3 regions of the Sphingomonas sp. CFBP9019 genome follow, and region 3 is predicted to be linked to each of the others. Evidence: riboswitches for the same ligand, from Rfam matches in the RefSeq annotation. Region 3 holds a riboswitch; each other region holds the start of a gene.
The links. A riboswitch is a leader RNA that binds a small molecule or an ion and turns the genes downstream of it on or off. The one in region 3 is predicted to bind cobalamin.

Region 1 (6,056 bases), on a different contig from region 3:
CATGGTACGCGCGGCGTTGGCGGCAGCGGACATGTTCGGATCGCGCGCGAACCGGGTCAGTGCGACGATCTGCGCGGGGTCGGCCAGCGCCAGAAGATACTGGTCAGCGCACAGGTTGAGCGAAACGATACGCGCCGGCGGTCGAGGCGCTGCCGCCGCAGCAGATGCGCCAGCGGCAGCGATGATCAGGATGGTCAGGAGACGGCGTCCGCGCATGCGCAAAGCCCTGCCGCAGCGGCCGCTTATGCGCTAGGCGGAAAAGGATGCGGTGGGATCTGGCACTATGGAACGCGTGACGCGTGCGCGATTGGTCGGTAGCCTCGCGCTGCTTGCGCTGCTGGCCGGCGCTACGTCGGTCGCGGTGGGGAGTGCGGCCATCCCGCTGGCGCATGTCGTGCGGGCGCTCAGCGGGCAGGGCGATCCGATCGAACGCGCGATCCTGTTCGAACTTCGTCTGCCGCGCGCGATCCTCGGGCTCGCGGTCGGCGCGATGCTGGGGCTTTCGGGTGCTGCGCTGCAGGGGTTCCTGCGCAATCCGCTGGCCGAGCCATCGGTGCTGGGCGCGTCGAACGGGGCATCGCTGGGCGCGGTGATCGCGCTGTATTTCGGGCTGGCGGAGCTTCATCCGGCGATGCTGCCGATCGTGGCGATCGCTGGGGCGTTCGCGGCGCTGGGGTTGCTGTTCGTGCTGGCGGCCGGGTCGCAAAGCGCCTTGTCGCTGATCCTCGCGGGGATTGCGGTTGGAACGCTGGCGGTCGCGGGGGTCAGTCTGGCGCTCAACCTGTCCCCGAACCCGTTTGCGGCGATGGAGATCATGACCTGGTTGCTCGGGTCGCTTGAAGACCGGTCGTTCAGCCATGTCGCGCTGGCGCTGCCCTGTATCGCAATCGGCATGGTGCTGGTCGCCTGGGACGGCCATGCGCTCGACGCGCTGACGCTCGGCGAGGATGGCGCACGCGCGCTCGGCGTCGATCTGCGAAGGACGCGCGTGCGGATGCTGGTCGGGGTGGCGATCGGGGTCGGCGGGGCGGTCGCGGTATCGGGCGCGATCGGGTTCATCGGCCTGATCGTCCCGCATCTCGTCCGGCCGATGACCGATCGCTCGCCATCGGCGATCCTGCTCCCCTCCGCATTGGGCGGTGCTGCATTGCTGACCTTTGCGGACGTGCTGGTACGCGTGATCCCGACGTCGAACGAACTCAAGCTAGGGGTCGTTACTGCGTTTCTCGGCGTGCCGGTGTTCCTCGTGCACCTCATGCGCGAGCGGCGGCTGTGGTAGCCCTTTCCGCGGACCGCCTCAGCGTCCGCCGTGCCGGGCGGGTCGTGGTCGACGATGTCAGCTTCGCGGCAGAGGGTGGTGCGCTCATCGGGATCGTCGGCCCCAATGGGGCGGGCAAATCGACGCTGGTTCAGGCGCTTCTCGGGCTGGTTCCCGCTACGGGGGAGATCCTGCTCGACGGGGTTCCGCTGGCGGAGCGCTCGCGACGCGAGATTGCACGGACGGTCGCGTATCTGCCGCAGGGTCAAAGTCTTCATTGGCCGCTGAGCGTCGAACGTCTCGTCGCGCTGGGCCGGTTGCCCCATCTCGCACCGTTGTCGCGCATTTCTCAGCAGGATCGTGATGCGATTGCCCGTGCGATGGCGGCGGCGGACGTGACCCCGCTTGCGGCGCGTGTCGCGACCGAGATCTCGGGGGGCGAGCGGGCCCGCGTCCTGCTGGCAAGGGCACTCGCGGTCGAGGCGCCGGCGCTGATCGTCGACGAGCCGCTCGCATCGCTCGATCCCGCGCATCAGATCGCGGTCATGGACATCCTGCGGGCGGAGGCCGCGCGCGGCGTCCTGGTGATCGCCGTGCTGCATGATCTGGGCCTCGCCGCACGCTATTGCGATCGTATCCTCGTGCTCGACGCGGGCCGGCTCGTCGCCGACGGTGCGCCTTCGGCGGTGCTGACGCCGGTTCGGCTGCGTGAGACCTATGGCGTTAGGGCGTGGTTCGGATCGATCGAGGGCGTACCGGTCGTGGTACCGCTGACGCGTGACAGCGCGCAGGGCGATTGACCCGGGCCGCTCGCCCGGCCTATCCCTCTGGCCGCGACAGGTTCCCCGGCGACGGGGATGAAAAGGGAACGGGAGAACCCCGGCTGCCCCTGCAACTGTAAGCGGCGAGCCATCGTGCCAACATGCCATTGGGATCCCGGTCCCGAGAAGGCGGCGCGAAGGGCTGTGACCCGTGAGCCAGGAGACCTGCCCGTCGCAGTCGTCTTTCGTCCGGCCAGGGTGCGCCGAGCGGACGGGGGTAAACCCGCACGACGACATAACCAGCCTGTGGCCTGTGCCGCGGGCGCGTATGTCATGGGGTTTCAATGCCGAATATACTGGTTCCCGCCGAAGACGGTGCGGCCGTCGTCGCCTGCAGCACCTGCCGCGTGTCCACCGATGCGAAGGACGATGCCGAGGGCATGCGGGGCGGTGCGAGACTCGTCGCGGCGTTGCAGGCGGTCCAGGCGAGTGATCCGCGCTATGCCGGGATTGCGGTCCAGGCGATGCCGTGCCTGTTCGCCTGCCAGGACTTCTGCACCATCCACGTCCGCGGGCCCGCGAAGATCGGCTATGTGCTGGGGCGCTTTACCCCGGATGAAGAGGCTGCGCGCGCGATTCTCGATTATGCCGTGCTGCATGCGGAGAGTGCGGAGGGGCAGGTGCCGTTTCGGCAGTGGCCGGCCGGGATCAAGGGGCATTTCATCACCCGGACGCCCCCCGCCGGCTATGTCGCGCAGTGACGCTGTTCCCGACGGTCGCGGCGTTCGAGGCGGCGCTGGAGGCCCTTCCCGTGGCAGACGAAGCCGCGCGAGGGGCCGCATCGCTGCGGCAAACACAGTTGACCAAGCCGCCCGGATCGCTCGGCCGACTTGAAGACCTCGCGGTCTTCATGGCGGGCTGGCAGGGGCGCGAGCGGCCGCGGTTCGAGCGTGCGCGGGCGGCGATTTTCGCCGGAAATCACGGCGTTGCGGTGCACGGGGTGAGCGCTTTCCCGGTCTCCGTGACCGCACAGATGGTCGAGAATTTCCGTCGTGGGGGCGCGGCGATCAATGCGCTGGCGGATGCCGTCGGGCTCGAACTCGTCATCGCTGACATCGATCTGGAAACCCCCACGGCGGATTTCACGACGGGGCCGGCGATGGACGAAGCCGCGTGTCTCGCCGCACTCAACATCGGTGCCGACGTCGTCGTGCCTGGGCTCGACATACTCGTCGTGGGTGAGATGGGGATCGGGAATTCTACGTCGGCCGCAGCCCTGTGTCTGCGCAGTTACGGCGGAACCGCCGCCGACTGGGTTGGCCCGGGGACGGGGGTTGATGTGGCGGGAATCGCGCGGAAAATCGCGGTCGTCGAGGCGGGGATTGCGCGGCATGCTGATTTCCCGCGTACGCCGTTCGAGACGTTGCGGCGGGTGGGGGGGCGTGAAATCGTCGCGATCGCTGGCGCGGTGGTGGCGGCGCGGCTGGCGGGGGTGCCGGTGATGCTGGACGGATTCATTTCGTCGGCGGCGATCGCACCGATCGCGGCGGCGTATCCTAGCATTACAGAGCATTGCATTGCCGGGCATTGTTCGGCCGAGCCGGGGCATGAGCGATTGCTTCAAGCGCTGAAACTCGAGCCTTTACTGAGACTTGGGATGCGGCTGGGGGAGGGAAGCGGGGCGGCGGTTGCGGTGGGAGTGATCCGGTCGGCGTTGGCGGCGCATGACGGGATGGCGACGTTTGCCGAGGCGGGGGTGTCGGTGGCGTGAGTGGGGCGTTCCTGCTTCACCTGTTGCGGCATGGCGCGCCTGAACTGACCGGGCGGATGCTGGGGCGGACCGATAGTCCGGTTACGGCGGAGGGTTTGGCGGCCTGTGTGGCGCGGGTAAAATCACTGTATTTCAAGCAGATCGTCTGTTCTGATCTCATGCGATCGCAGGCTATTGCGGATGCGATCGGGCGGGAGCGGGGGCTGGCTCCAACGACCGATGCGCGGTGGCGGGAGCTGGATTTCGGGGCTTGGGACGGGCTGGCTGCGGCGGAGATCGACGCTGCGGCGTTGCAGCGGTTCTGGGACGATCCGGATGCTGCACCGCCACCGGGTGGGGAACGGTGGAGCAATCTGGTCGCAAGAATTACTGATGCGATAGAAGAACTTACACCCGAAACCTCACTGATCGTGACACATGGCGGGGCGATCCGTGCGGCGTTGAAATCACTGTGCGGGTTCGGGTTGCGCGAGCTCTGGGCGTTCGATTTGCCTTATGCGGCGCTGATTAGTTTGCGGATCTGGCCGGACCGGACGGCGCAAATCGTGGCGCTGCAGACGGATCCGGCTTCGTGAAGCGGCTGATCGTCGCCTTCGGCTTCCTGACGCGCGTGCCGATGCCGCAAGTCACTGCGGACGCTGAGGATTTTGCCGCCGCGATTCGGTGGTACCCGGTCGTCGGGGCGTGCATCGGGGTGGTCGTCGCGGGAGCGGGGTGGGTCGGCGCACAGGTCGATCCATGGACCGGTGCGCTCGCCGCGCTGGCAATTTGGGTAGCGATTACAGGGGCTTTGCACCTGGATGGGCTGGCGGATCTGGCAGACGGGCTGGGTGCCGCGCATGGCAATCGCGACAGGCTGATCGCGGTCATGGCCGATCCGCATATCGGCAGCTTCGGCGTTGTGATGATCGCGCTGCAACTCATTGCAAAGCTTGTATTATTGCATGCTGTTTCGAGTCAGGGATGGGCAGTCGTGATCCTCGTCCCGATGCTCGCGCGGATCGGGCCGTTGTGCTGGGCGCGGTGGGTGCCGCTTCTGCGGGAGGGCGGGCTGGGAGGGATGGTGGCAGGGAAGATCAGGGTGCACGATCTGGTCTTTTGGGGGTGCGTAACAGGGTGTTTAGGGGGGCCTGTGCATGCCGTTGCAGGGGCCCCTGCACTGATCGCGCTATTCGGCTGGTGGCTCATCCGGCGGGTCGGGGGCGTATCGGGGGATTGCCACGGCGCGGGGATCGAATTCGTCGAGACCGGGATGCTAGTCGCGCTCGCCATTGCCGGTCGCGTCTGACCCCGCGAGCTTCGACAATGCGATCAGCGCGTCGATATCGAGACGGCGTTCGAGCGTTTCCGCAATCGCATCGAGCGCAGCGTCGATCGACGCCGCATGGTCGGGGCCGACCGCGTCGACCCCGAGCCGGCTGAGCCAGGCGCGACGCTGATCCGCGAGGCCGAGCAGGCCGTGGACATAGCTGCCGGAGACGAGCCCGTCGGGACTGACCGCACCGTCGCGGCGACCATCGTCGCGGGTCGTGAGCGCGCGCGCGGTGTCGGGGCCGCTGGTCTCGCCGATATGGATCTCATAGCCGTCGAACCGTGCGCCGATCGCGGTGCCGGCGACGCGTTCGAGCGTCTTGGCGGGGGACAGGATCGTCGTGACATCGAGCAGGCCGAGCCCGGGGGCGATACCGGCGGGACCCTCCAGCCCGTCCGGATCGGCGATGCTGCGGCCGAGCATCTGATAGCCGCCGCAAAGCCCGAGCACCGGGCGGCCGCGGCGGCGGTGCGCATGGATGTCGATGTCCCAGCCCTGCGCGCGGAGAAAGGCGAGGTCGGGGATCGTCGCCTTGGAGCCGGCGAGGATGATCATGTCGGCGTCGGGGATCGGTTCGCCGGGCGGGACCATGACCAACGTGACACCGGGGTCGAGCCGGAGCGGATCGAGATCGTCGAAATTGGCGATGCGCGGGGTGATCGGACAGGCGATGACGACCTGGCCGTCCTGCCGACCGTGACCGGGGCGGCGTTCGAGCACGACCGCGTCCTCGCTCGGCAGGCGGGCGGCCTCGGGGAGCCAGGGGATGACGCCATAGCCGCGCCAGCCCGACCGCGCCTCGATCGCGCGATAGCCGTCGTCGAACAGCGCGGGGTCGCCGCGGAACTTGTTGACGAGGAAGCCGTGGATCATCGCGGCGTCGGCGGGATCGATCACCGCGCGCGTGCCGACGAGCGAGGCGATGACGCCGCCCCGGTCGATGTCGCCGATCAG
Region 2 (6,056 bases), on a different contig from region 3:
CCGTCGGAATAGCCGAAGAGATCGAAGTAGCCGGGGTTCTTCACGCCGGTACCGTAGGCGCCGCGCACCCGCGTTCCGGTCGCAAAACGATAGCTCGCCTGCGCGCGGTAGGTGGTGGTGTCATCGAACCGGTTATTCTCGTCGCGCCGCACCGATCCGCCGATCGCGAGCGCATCGTCGACGACGACGTCATACTGGCCAACGATCCCGATATTGTCGGTATGCCGCCGTCCCGTAAAGACGAACTCCGAAGGAGCCGCGCTAAGCGTCTGAAATTCCTCACGCTCGACATCGACTGCGGCGGTCAGCCGATGCCGGATGCGATCGGTGCCGAACCGGAAGGCGCTTTCGAACGATCCCTTGTACCGCCGGCCCTTGTTGCCAAAGCTCAAGGCATCGTCGACCAGCGCCCGGCGTGTCGTATCGGCAAACTGGCCGCTGAGCGCATTCGTCCAGCGGCCATCCGCCAGCGCCAACTCGGCCCGGACGAGCCCGTAATATGCCTCGACCGTGCTGCGCGCGCCTGGCGTATCGACGATCGTGCCGAACTGCGGGCCGCTCAATGCCGTGTCGTTGCTGTCGGCATCGGTATAGCTGTAGCGCCCGACGCCCGTGACCTTCAGCGTGTCGGTGGGCGACCAGCTGAGCTTGCCCGTCGCGCCGACGCTCTTCGCGCCGATGTCGCGCGATCCGCCCCGTGCGGTCGGCGTGCCGTCGGTGAGATAGGTCGAACTCGACAGCGCGTAGTCGAGATTGCCCGCTACGCCCGCGACCCGCGCGCCGCCCGAAAATGTGCCGAACGATCCCCCTTCGGCCCGCAGTGATACACCCGGGGCCTCCGCGCCGCTGAGCGTGAGATACTGGACGACGCCGCCGATCGCATCGGACCCGTACAGCGCGGACTGCTGGCCGCGCAGCACCTCGACCCGTGCCGCCTCGTCGGCGATCAGCGTGCCGAAATCATATTCGCCCTGATAGGGATCGGACACTTCGATCCCGTCGATCAGCACGAGCAAGTGATTGCCCTCCGACCCACGGATCCGGACCTGCGTCGTCCCCCCGACCGCGCCGGTCCGGCTGACCGCCAGTCCAGGGACGTCGCGCAACACGTCGGACACGATCCGGGTCTGGCGCTGGTTGAGCGTAGCGGCGTCGAGCACCGTCACCGACGCCCCGAGCTGATCGGCGGGAACAGCGTCGCCTGATCGCGATGCGGTAACCACCAGCTCGGCGCCGCCCGCTGCCGCCTCGCCCGTCGCCGCAGTAACCGGATCGGGCTCGGCCGCGCCCGGCGATGCAAAGGCCGTGGCGGTCGCGAGCGCCGCAAGCGAAACGAAAACTCTGGTCATGAAACGATACTCCCGGCGTCGCGAGCGACCGGCCGGGGCCTGCCGTCCGATGCCACGGACAGCCGGCGCAACGCTTGGGGTGTACGCCGAACTGCACCCGCCACGCGCACCGAAGCGGCCCCCGCCGCATGGTTCGTCGCTCAGACGGAGTACCGTGCCGCGGCCATCCCCTGGACCATGGCAAGAGCGACCGAGCGCCGGCAGGTCTCCTGGCTCGCGGGTCGACGCCCGGTACGCGACCTTCCCGGGCCCTGCGCTTACGCTCAGGCCTAGTGGTCGTCCCCTCATAACGAAGGAACATGCGCACCGCGCTCACCGCTTACAGTTGCAGGGACAGCCGCGGCATGAGGAGGCTCGCCTCCCGCACCGCATTCCCTTTGAAGCCCCGAGGGGCACCGACGCGATCTGCGACCCCGGCCTTCACCGGTTTCGCGGGGCGACGGTAGCGCAGAAAATTCCTGCCGCCAATGGGCCTAGAGTCTCGCGAGGATCGCCCGCGCCTGGCGCAGGTGCGGCGCATCGATCATCCGTCCATCAAGCTGCAGCGCGCCGGCCTCGGGAGCCGCCGCAAACGCTGCGACGACGGCATGCGCACGTGCCACGCTCGCCGCATCCGGCGTGAACGCGGCGTTGATCGTGGCGACCTGCGACGGGTGGATCGCCATCATGCCGGTGAAGCCGTCGCGGCTGCCGCGCGCGGCATAGGCTGCCAGCCCGTCAATGTCCGCGATTGCTGGATAGACCGTTTCGATCGCCGCTACGTCCGCCGCATGCGCGCCGAACAGCAGCAGCGATCGTACGAGCTTATAGGGCTCGGTATAGGACCCGTCGTCCTCCCGACTGGTCGCCGCGCCGATCGCCGCGGGCAGGTCTTCGGCGCCCCAGGTCAGGCCGCATAACCGGCCGTTGACCCGCGCATATTCGCCCAGTGTGAAGATCGCGGCGGGCACTTCGGTCGCGATCGGCAGGATCGGCGGACAGTCATCGCCATAAGCCTCGACCAGCGCGAGGACGGTCGCGGGTCCGGTCGCCTTGGGCAGCATGATCGCATCGGCGCCCCTCGCCGCAGCGATATCGTCGTCCAGCCACCCCGAGTCGACGGGATTGATCCGGACCATCCGCACGACGTCGGTGTGGTCCTGCAACGCGGCCCGGACCGCCTCGCGGGCAACAGCCTTGCGGGAGAGCGAGACCGAATCCTCCAGATCGAGGATGATGGCATCGGCCCCGCTCGCTGCGGCCTTCGCAAAACGCTCGGGCCGGTCTGCGGGCACGAATAGCAGCGAGCGCAACCTCATGCCGACGTCCGCAGCAGCAGCGCCGAGCGAAGGCACTGACAGACGATCTCGTCACGCTGGTTGATCAATTGGTGCATGAATGTGACGATCCCGGCGTTCGGGCGCGACCGGCTGGGCTTGAGCTCGGCGACCTCGGTCTCGGCGCGCATCGTGTCGCCGATAAAGACGGGTTTTGGATGCACGAGCTTGTCGTAACCGAGATTGGCGACGAGCGTCCCGAGCGTCGTGTCCCCCACCGACAGGCCGACCATCAGCGCGAAGGTGAAGGTGCCGTTGACGAGGATCTGGCCGAATTCGCTCGCCTTCGCCGCCTCCGCGTCGAGGTGCAGCGGCTGCGGATTGTGCGTCATCGTCGAAAACAGGAGGTTGTCCGTCTCCGTGACGGTGCGGCGGATCTCATGGACGATCCGGTCGCCGACTACCCATCGGTCGAAATAGCGGCCGGCCATCAGTCATCCTTCTCGATACGCGCGAGCACCATGCCATCGCTCACCTGCCCGCCTTCGATCGCGGTCAGTTCGGCAACCGTCCCGTCGAACGGCGCGACGAGCGAATGCTCCATCTTCATCGCCTCCAGCGTCACGAGCTTCTGCCCCTTTGCGACACGGTCCCCGACAGCCACGTCGACCGCGATGATCCGTCCCGGCATCGGTGATAAGATCGCGCCATCCGCTGCCGCCCCCATCGCCGCGCCAGACGCACGCCAGGGCCGCAACTGCCAGGTCTGCCCGGCATCGGAAACGAGGGCGGCATCGACCGGTTCATGGACGCCGCGACCGTCGAGATCGATCGTCACCGCGTCGTCGTCGAGCAGGAACCGCGCGGCCTTCAAAGGGGCCGCGTTGAGACGAAAGCCCGCCATCGGCTCGGCGCGTACGAGCGTGCGCGCGGCCTCGATCAGCGCTTCCTCGCTGGGCTGCGCCGGGGGCATCAGCGCCGCACCTTCGCGGGCGATCAGCCCGGTATCGAGCGTTCCCGCGACAAATTCCGAATGGTCGAGCGCCTGGACGAGAAACCCCGCATTCGACCGGACCGGCCAGACGACCGCCTTGTCCAGCGCCTCCGCCAACGTCTCGCGCGCGGCTTCACGCGTGTCGCCCCAGGCAATCACCTTGGCAATCATCGGGTCATAATAGGGCGAGATGTCCGCCCCCTGTTCGACGCCCGTATCGACCCGCGCCGCATCACCCAGATCGAACGCCTCGAGCCGCCCGATCGACGGCAGGAAACCCTTGGCGGGATCCTCCGCATAGAGCCGCGCCTCGATCGCCCATCCGCGGATCGCAAGATCATGCTGCTGCAGCGGCAACGCCTCACCGCTGGCAATCCGCAGCTGCCATTCGACCAGATCCTGTCCGGTGATTTCCTCGGTGACGGGATGCTCGACCTGCAACCGGGTGTTCATTTCCATGAACCAGATCCGATCGGCGCGCAGGCCTTCGCTCGCATCGGCGATGAACTCGATCGTACCCGCGCCAATATAGTTCACGGCCTGTGCCGCGCGCACCGCCGCCGCGCAGATCGCCGCGCGCGTCGCATCATCCATGCCGGGCGCCGGGGCCTCCTCGATCACCTTCTGATGCCGGCGCTGCAACGAACAGTCGCGTTCGAACAGATGGACAACGTTACCCTGACGGTCGCCGAACACCTGCACCTCGATATGCCGCGGCGAGAGGATATATTTCTCGATCAGCACGTCGGTATTGCCGAAGGATGCGGAAGCTTCGCGCTGGCACGACGCGAGCGCGTCGGCAAAGTCGGCGGACGCGTCGACGCGGCGCATACCCTTGCCGCCGCCGCCGGCGACGGCCTTGATCAGGACCGGGTAGCCGATGGCATCCGCCTCACGCTGGAGCCTATCAGGCGACTGGTCTTCCCCCAGATAGCCTGGCGTCACCGGGACCCCGGCCGCCATCATTCGCTGCTTCGCGGCATCCTTCAGCCCCATCGCGCGGATGCTGTCGGGATCGGGGCCAACCCACAGGATCCCTGCATCAAGCACGGCCTGCGCGAAGTCCGCATTCTCGGACAGGAACCCGTACCCCGGATGAATAGCCTCAGCGCCGGTGGCGAGCGCGGCGGCGATGATCTGCTCTCCGACCAGATAGCTCTCGCGCGCCGGGCTCGCACCGATATGCACCGCCTCGTCCGCGTGCCTGACATGCAGCGCGCCCGCATCGGCATCGGAATAGACCGCGATCGTGCGGATTCCCAACGCCCGAGCTGTGCGGATGATGCGGCAGGCGATCTCGCCACGATTGGCGATGAGCAGTGATTCGATCATTGCGCGGGGCATCCGGTGGTCCGCTTAGACCAAGTGATGTTGAGGATCTTCCACCGGCCCGCGTCGCGCACCATGTCGAAATGGTCGGTCCCGCAATGCGCGACCCGGCCGTCGATGGTGAAGACATAGGGCGACCATACCATCGCGATATCGCCATCGATATCCACGGCGGGATCCGTCAGGCGTTCCGCATATCGCTCCGGTCCGGGCTTCAGACGGGCGGCGAAGTCGGACCAGCCGGTCCGGCGGATGATGCGCGTGCCGTCGGCCATTTCTTCCACTGCCGTAGCACCCCCCTCGGGGCGTACCTGTGCGAGCAGTGCCTGGCCATCGCGGGTGGCCAACGCAGCGAACATCGCGTCGATCGGCACCATGACGCCAGCCTCCTCGGTCACCACGACTGGCGGCAAGCCGGTGCCCTTGACGATCGGCTGGACCGGTGTGACCTGACCCGCGGCCAGCAGAAACGATAGCAGGATCATCGGCTTACATCCTGAACACACCGAACGCGGGGCGTTCGGCGATAGGAGCGTTGAGCGTCGCGGCGAGCGCGAGGCCGAGAACGTCGCGGGTCTGCGCAGGATCGATGATCCCGTCGTCCCACAGCCGCGCGGTCGCGTACCAGGGATTCCCCTCGTCCTCATATTTCTGACGAACCGGCGCCTTGAACGCTTCCGCCTCCTCCGCCGTCCAGTCGTCCGCGTCGCGGTGAACGGTGGCGAGGACCGAGGCCGCCTGCTCGCCGCCCATCACGCTGATCCGGCTGTTCGGCCAGCTGAACAGGAAACGTGGCGAATAGGCGCGTCCGCACATGCCGTAATTGCCGGCGCCGAAACTGCCGCCGATCAGCACCGTGATCTTCGGCACGGTCGCGGTCGCGACTGCCGTCACGAGCTTTGCACCATGTTTGGCAATGCCTTCCGCCTCATACTTCCCGCCGACCATGAAACCCGAGATGTTCTGGAGGAACAACAGCGGTACCTTGCGCTGGCAGGCGAGCTCGATGAAATGCGCGCCCTTCTGTGCGCTTTCGCTGAACAGGACGCCGTTGTTGGCGAGGATCGCGACGGGGAGCCCGTGGATATGTGCGAACCCGCACACCAGCGAGGTACCATAAAGCGCCTT
Region 3 (6,056 bases):
CGCGAGCGGACGATTGACCGGCAACTGCATCGCATTGGCGCCGATGCGATAGCGCTGCGTGTCCGAATAGGAGAACAGCCGCCCCTGCAGCATCCGGTCCGGCGACGCCTCGATCCCCGGCACGAGGTTGGCAGGCGCGAACGCCGACTGCTCGGTATAGTCGAAGAAGTTGGTCGGCACCTTGTTGAGCGTCATCTCGCCGATCTTGCGGAACGGCACGCCCAGCCATTCCTTGGTGTCGTCGAACGGATTATAGTCGAGCTTGGCAAACGCCGATGCCGACATCGTCTGCACCATCAGGTCCCAGACGGGGAAATTGCCCTTGCCGATCTCGCCATAGAGATCGTCGGTCAGGTAGTTCCAGGTCGCGGTCGCCACCTGCGCGCCGTTCAGGTTGCGCACGCCCTGGCGGCTGATCCAGCGGAACTTGGCGAACATTGTTTCGCCCTTGGCATTGACCAGCTTGAAGGCATGGACGCCGTTGCCGTCCATCGTCCGGTAGGATGCCGGCGTACCGAGGTTCGAATAGACATGCGCGAGCATATTGGTCGCCTCGGGCGTCGCCGAGAAGAAGTCGAAGAAGCGATTGGGGTCCTGCTTGTTCGTCACAGGCGAGGGCTTGAGCGCGTGGATCATGTCCGGAAACTGGATCGCGTCACGGATGAAGAAGATCGGCAGGTTGTTGCCGACCAGATCCCAATTGCCCTGATCGGTATAGAATTTGGTCGCAAAGCCGCGCGGATCCCGCATGCCCTCTGGGCTGCCCGAGGGGTGGATCACGGTCGAGAAGCGGACGAACACCGGCGTCTGCTTGCCGGGCATGAACAGCGATGCGTCGGTGATGCTCGAAATGTCCGCGGTCGCGGTGAAGACGCCGTGGGCACCGGTTCCGCGGGCATGGACGACGCGCTCGGGCACGCGCTCCCGGTCGAAGCGTGCGAGCTTCTCGATCAGCGTCGTGTCCTCGAGCAGGACGGGGCCAAGGTCACCCGCCGCCTTCGAATGGCGGTTCTCGCCGATCGGCGCACCATTGTCGCGGGTCATCTGCGGTGCGGCGACACTGGCCGAATCACCCTTGGCTTCGACCGTGCCGGCCACACCGGCCTGCGCCAGCGCGGGCTTGCCGGCGCTGGACGGTGCCGCAGCGGTCGTCATGCGGGTTTCCGCCTGCGTCTCGGCCGGCGCCACCGTCTGCGCGGCAACCGGCTGAATCATGGCACCAGCCGATGTCGCAGCCAGCAGCATCGCCGTCACGGCCTGACGGCTCTTCACGTTCTTCATCTCGATCCCTTAATCCTGCATGCCATCAGCGTGGCATCCCCGCACAGAGCGTGCGGCACCGCCGCCTCCTGATCGAGGACGCGCATCGCGCCAAACGGAGCTTCTGGATCACAGCAATCGAGCAGGACGATCGAGCCGCCATCGTGCCGCTCGCCGGACGATTGCCGAACGATCCTGACCGGGATAGACCGGCGCCGCTGACCTGTTCGATCCGAGCAGGACGGCATGATCGCGTCGGTGCCCCGGAAGGGGCTTAATAGGGAACGCGGTGAGGGTGGTTCGCCACCTGAAGCCGAGGCTGTCCCTGCAACTGTAAGCGGCGAGCGCGATGCATTTCGCTTCTTCCTGCAAAGGAAGGGGCAGCCACTGGGCCAGACGTTGCGTCATGAGGGCCTGGGAAGGCCGTGCATCGTGTGGTGACCCGTGAGCCAGGAGACCTGCCGGCGTCTGGTCGCTCTTGCCTGGCCCAGGGGGTGGCCGCGGCACGGTACTCCGTCGAGCGACGACGTGTGCGGTGGGGACCGCACGGGCATGCGTGCCGGTCGCAATCGCGTCCGGCTGGCGCGGATGTCGGCCGTTCGCGGGAGGTCCCTGCCGGGTTCGCCAGACGCCCGGGGGATTACCGTAATGCCGTTCCTATTGTCTCGCCTCGCGCTCGCGGGGGCTATTCTGTCGCCTGTCTTCGCAGCACAAATCCACGCCCAGTCCGTGCCGGATCCCGATACCAAGGACATCCTGATCGTCGGACAGCATGCCCAGGACACGCTCACCACGCCGAATGCGACCGGCAGCCGCCTGGGCCTCACGCCGCTCGAGACCCCCGCGACGCTCTCGGTCATCGATGGCGCCACGATCCGCGCGCGTGGCGACCTGTCCGTGATCGACGCGACGAGCCGCGCACCGGGCATCAGCAACGCGGGCAATCCCGGTAATGGCGGCACCGCACTCGCCGCGCGGGGGTTCAGCGGTCAGGGCTCCGTGCTCCAGCTCATCGACGGCATCAGGCTGTTCCCGGCGGCCGGCACGATCACCTTTCCGACCGATCCGTGGATGGTCGAGCGGATCGACATCCTGAGCGGCCCGGCCTCCGTGCTCTACGGCCAGGGCGCACTGGGCGGCGCGGTGAATGTCCTGATGCGCAAACCCGATACGCAGCGGACGCACGTGGAGGGCGAGATCGGCTATGGCTCGCAGGACAGCTTCCATGTCGCGGCGGGCGCAGGGGGGCCGATCACCGAGCGCCTCTCCTACCGCATCGACGGCAGCTATCGCCGGTCCGACGGCTATGTCGATCGTGGCCAGTCGCGCAGCCATGCCGTCTCGGGCACGCTTCGCTGGGCACCGACCGACACGCTCGTCGTCACCGCGCGGGACGATTATGGCGACCAGAAGCCGATGCGCTATTTCGGCACGCCGCTGATCGAAGGACGGCTCGACGACCGCATCCGGGAGCGCAACTACAACACACGTGACGGCGTCATCCGCTACCGGGACAACCGTACCAGCCTGCAGCTCGACTGGACGCCGAGCGATGCGGTCACCGTCAGCAACCAGGCCTATCGCCTCACCTCCAAACGCTCCTGGCGCAATCTCGAAACCTATTGCTGGATCGCCGCGGACGGCGTCTGCGCCAACGGCAGCGGCAACACCGGCACTCCCGGCAGCATCCTGCGCACCGACATGACCGGCATCGTCCACGACCAGACGCAGTGGGGCGATCAGGGGAGCGTGACGTTCAGGACGGACGTCGCCGATGGCGTCGGCAACGACCTTGTCATGGGCTTCGACGTCAACCTCATCAAGCTGACCTACTCCCATAATTTCGGGTCTGATCCCCAGGTTTCGGAGGTCGATCCCTTCGCGTTCGATCCCGGTCTGATCGTCGACACGCAAGGCATCGCACCGCGCTACCGCACGCGCACGACCGAATATGCGGTCTTTGCCGAGGATCGGCTTAAGCTCGGCACGCACGTCTCGATCGTTGGCGGCGTGCGCTACGAGCGCGACACGATTCGCCGCTGGTCGATCGACTATCCGGGCGGCGCCGGTACCGAGACGTTCGTGCTCGACAAGCGGCTGCACAATCTGACCTGGCGGATCGGGAGCGTCTATCAGCCGATCCCGATGGTGTCGCTCTATGCGCAATATGCCACCGGCGTGGACCCGCTGGGGACGCTGACGACCTATTCGACCGGGCAGGTGCAGTTCAGCAACGCGGTCGGCGACCAGGTCGAGGTCGGCGCCAAGGCAGTGTTCCTCGACGGTCGCGGCAACGCCACCCTCGCCGCCTACCGCATCGTCAAGAAACGCCTGCTGGCGCAGCTGACCCCGACGAGCCCGGTCGAGCAGGTAGGCCAGCGATCGGCCAGGGGTATCGAGGCCGCGGTATCGCTCGATCTGCCTTACGGTGTCGGGATCGATGCGAACGGCAGCATACTCGACGCGACGTTCGACGACTTCGTCTCCGGCGACACGCGCTTTGACGGCAATACCCCGCCGGACGTGCCCGAGACGCTCGCCAATCTCTGGCTGCGCTGGAACGCAACGCGTGCGCTCCAGGCGCGCGCCGGGCTGCGCTACGTCGGGCGCCGCTATTCGGACAACGCCAACAGCTTTCGCGTCCCCAGCTACACCATGGTCGATGCAACGCTCTCCTATGCAGTGACGCCACGGCTCGCGGTCGACATCCACGGCTACAATTTATTCGACCGAAACTATGCGATCAGCACGTACAACAACCAGCAATGGGTGCTCGGCCGTCCCCGCGCGGTCGACGTCTCGCTTCGCGTCGGCTTCTAGCGCGCCCCGCGGCCGGCAGCCCTTGGGACGGGCCGCCGGCGATGTCGCCCCCCGGGAAAACCCCGGATAGCCGGTCGCGCGCGCGCCCGCCTAAGCCGCATGGCCACCCCATGAGGAGACATTGCGCATGCCGTTTTACCGGGCTTCCGAGCTGTTTACCCTCCGTCCCGTGCCGCCCACGCTCGGCAAGCCGGCATGGATGAACCTGCGCGCCGTGCCGCGGGCACCCTGGGCGGGGGAGCCGGAGGCACTGCGCGGGCCCGGCATCTACGGCATGTTCCATGACGACCGGCTCGTCTATGTCGGCCTATATGCCGGCAAGGCCGAGCGGCCCTTTGGCGGATCGGTCCTCGAGCGCTGGGAGAAGCACGTCACCTATCAGACGCTGCGCTCGCCCTATGTCACCTTCGCCCGTCGGCATCTCAAGCATCTGCATGCGCTCGCCGCCGCAGAGCCCAACGGACCGATCGAGACGATCGTTGCGATGCTGGCACTGAACGGCGATGAAAGCCCGCTTCTCCAGCGCAAGGGCGGCAGCTGCACCTTCGCCAAGGCGCAGCTCGCAGCCGCACACTGGGATGTGTTCGGGCCGGGGAACGAGGCCACGATGCTCGATCACCTCGGCTTCACCTATCTCCAATTGCCGCGCGACCTGGCCGCGACCATGCTCCCCGAGCCCGGGCAGCGGCCGAGCGCATGGGTGAAGAAGCACTGGCTTGCGCCGATCGAGCGGGACCTCATTGCCGCGTTCATGCCGCCCTGCAACGACGGCACCGAACCCGGCGACGCGCCAGCGGTCGATCCGGTCGCGTTCGAGGAGCGGCTCGCCCGGCTGCTCGCCGACCGCCCCGCACCCGCCGTCGAGGATCTGGCCGGAGAGAGCGAGGCCGATGATGAAACCGATGGTGACGAGGAAGCGCTGCGCACCGAACCGACCGCCGCGCCGAACGAGCGCGAGGCGCTGCTCGACGATCTCGCCCGGCTCTGCCCCGGCGCGCTGGAGATCTATTATACTGACGTTCCCGATCTGCGCATCCGGCCGCGCTCGCACGCACGCCGGGTGCTGCTGAACGTCTTTGCACATGGCGGCGGGCTCGCCTGCAGGACCAAGGCGAGCGTGGCGGCCTGCCGCGCGCTCGGCTTCGATGCGAACGACGCGCCGGCGGGCGTGTCGATGAGCGCGGCGTTTCCGATCGACCTGTCCCGCCACTCCGCGGCGGATCTGTTCGCAGTCGCCGGTGCCGCCCTCCCCGGCGACTGACCAGCCGGTCGGGGGGGCCGGCCATTGCATGATGTGCCCTGGCGAGCCACAAGCCCGTCAGGGCGCCCGCCCTGCTGCGCAGACCTTCCGATTCCGCGTCTAAACGCGGTTGCCTATGGATCGCTCCAGCGCCTGGCCCCCCACAGGATCAGATCACGGCCGACGAACACGACGCACACGTCGCCAATGGCAAACGCCAGGCCCAGCCATGTCCATCCATGAGATAGCAGCAATGCGGGCCACGCGACGGCGAGCACGATCAGCAGCACGCCGATCGGCCGCGTCAGGCGGTTCCACCACCGCCGCGGCACGACCTGATGGCTGTAGACGATGACGCTGCCATCCTCCTGGTACCAGAGCTCGCGCACCTCGTGAATCGGATCAGGTCCTTCCGTCATCGTACGGCTGCGCCCGTTACGCGGTGACGATTCCGCGATCGCGAGACACTATGGGCTGGCATCGATACATTCCCGGGGCTGGCTCGCGATCATCATGGCCATCGCCGCCGCGCCGAAAACCCGGGAATTTCCCCGATGGCCTATCGGCGCCGGATGCGGCTAGGCAGCCCTCAATGCCGCTGCCTCCCTCTCCGCCCCGCCTCTCGATCGGTGCCGTAGCCGGCAAAACAGTGCCACGACTGGCCGACCTTCCCTGGCTCATCGGCTATGCAGCGGCGTTCGCGGCCGCGCACCAGGCCGCGGCAGGCTGGGGCGGT

Region 1: it holds a riboswitch for cobalamin, as region 3 does, so the genes downstream of both, SOM18_RS01105 (DUF1636 domain-containing protein) here and SOM18_RS05065 (TonB-dependent receptor) in region 3, are expected to answer to the same signal.
Region 2: it holds a riboswitch for cobalamin, as region 3 does, so the genes downstream of both, SOM18_RS01080 (TonB-dependent receptor plug domain-containing protein) here and SOM18_RS05065 (TonB-dependent receptor) in region 3, are expected to answer to the same signal.

Annotation. Positions count from the first base shown of each region.
Region 1 covers NZ_JAXCWK010000001.1:267,011-273,066, forward strand. The annotation lists gene SOM18_RS01090 (ABC transporter substrate-binding protein) at 1-216, opposite strand, end outside; gene SOM18_RS01095 (FecCD family ABC transporter permease) at 284-1,279, shown strand; gene SOM18_RS01100 (ABC transporter ATP-binding protein) at 1,273-2,058, shown strand; cobalamin riboswitch at 2,080-2,266, shown strand; gene SOM18_RS01105 (DUF1636 domain-containing protein) at 2,373-2,780, shown strand; gene cobT (nicotinate-nucleotide--dimethylbenzimidazole phosphoribosyltransferase) at 2,777-3,790, shown strand; gene SOM18_RS01115 (histidine phosphatase family protein) at 3,787-4,365, shown strand; gene cobS (adenosylcobinamide-GDP ribazoletransferase) at 4,362-5,078, shown strand; gene SOM18_RS01125 (cobyric acid synthase) at 5,046-6,056, opposite strand, start outside.
Region 2 covers NZ_JAXCWK010000001.1:259,117-265,172, reverse strand. The annotation lists gene SOM18_RS01080 (TonB-dependent receptor plug domain-containing protein) at 1-1,349, opposite strand, end outside; cobalamin riboswitch at 1,532-1,764, opposite strand; gene SOM18_RS01075 (HpcH/HpaI aldolase/citrate lyase family protein) at 1,823-2,647, opposite strand; gene SOM18_RS01070 (MaoC family dehydratase) at 2,644-3,096, opposite strand; gene SOM18_RS01065 (acetyl/propionyl/methylcrotonyl-CoA carboxylase subunit alpha) at 3,096-4,931, opposite strand; gene SOM18_RS01060 (nuclear transport factor 2 family protein) at 4,928-5,413, opposite strand; gene SOM18_RS01055 (carboxyl transferase domain-containing protein) at 5,418-6,056, opposite strand, start outside.
Region 3 covers NZ_JAXCWK010000002.1:229,170-235,225, reverse strand. The annotation lists gene SOM18_RS05070 (catalase) at 1-1,281, opposite strand, end outside; cobalamin riboswitch at 1,502-1,740, shown strand; gene SOM18_RS05065 (TonB-dependent receptor) at 1,909-4,080, shown strand; gene SOM18_RS05060 (hypothetical protein) at 4,208-5,341, shown strand; gene SOM18_RS05055 (hypothetical protein) at 5,455-5,739, opposite strand; gene SOM18_RS05050 (ATP-binding protein) at 5,970-6,056, shown strand, end outside.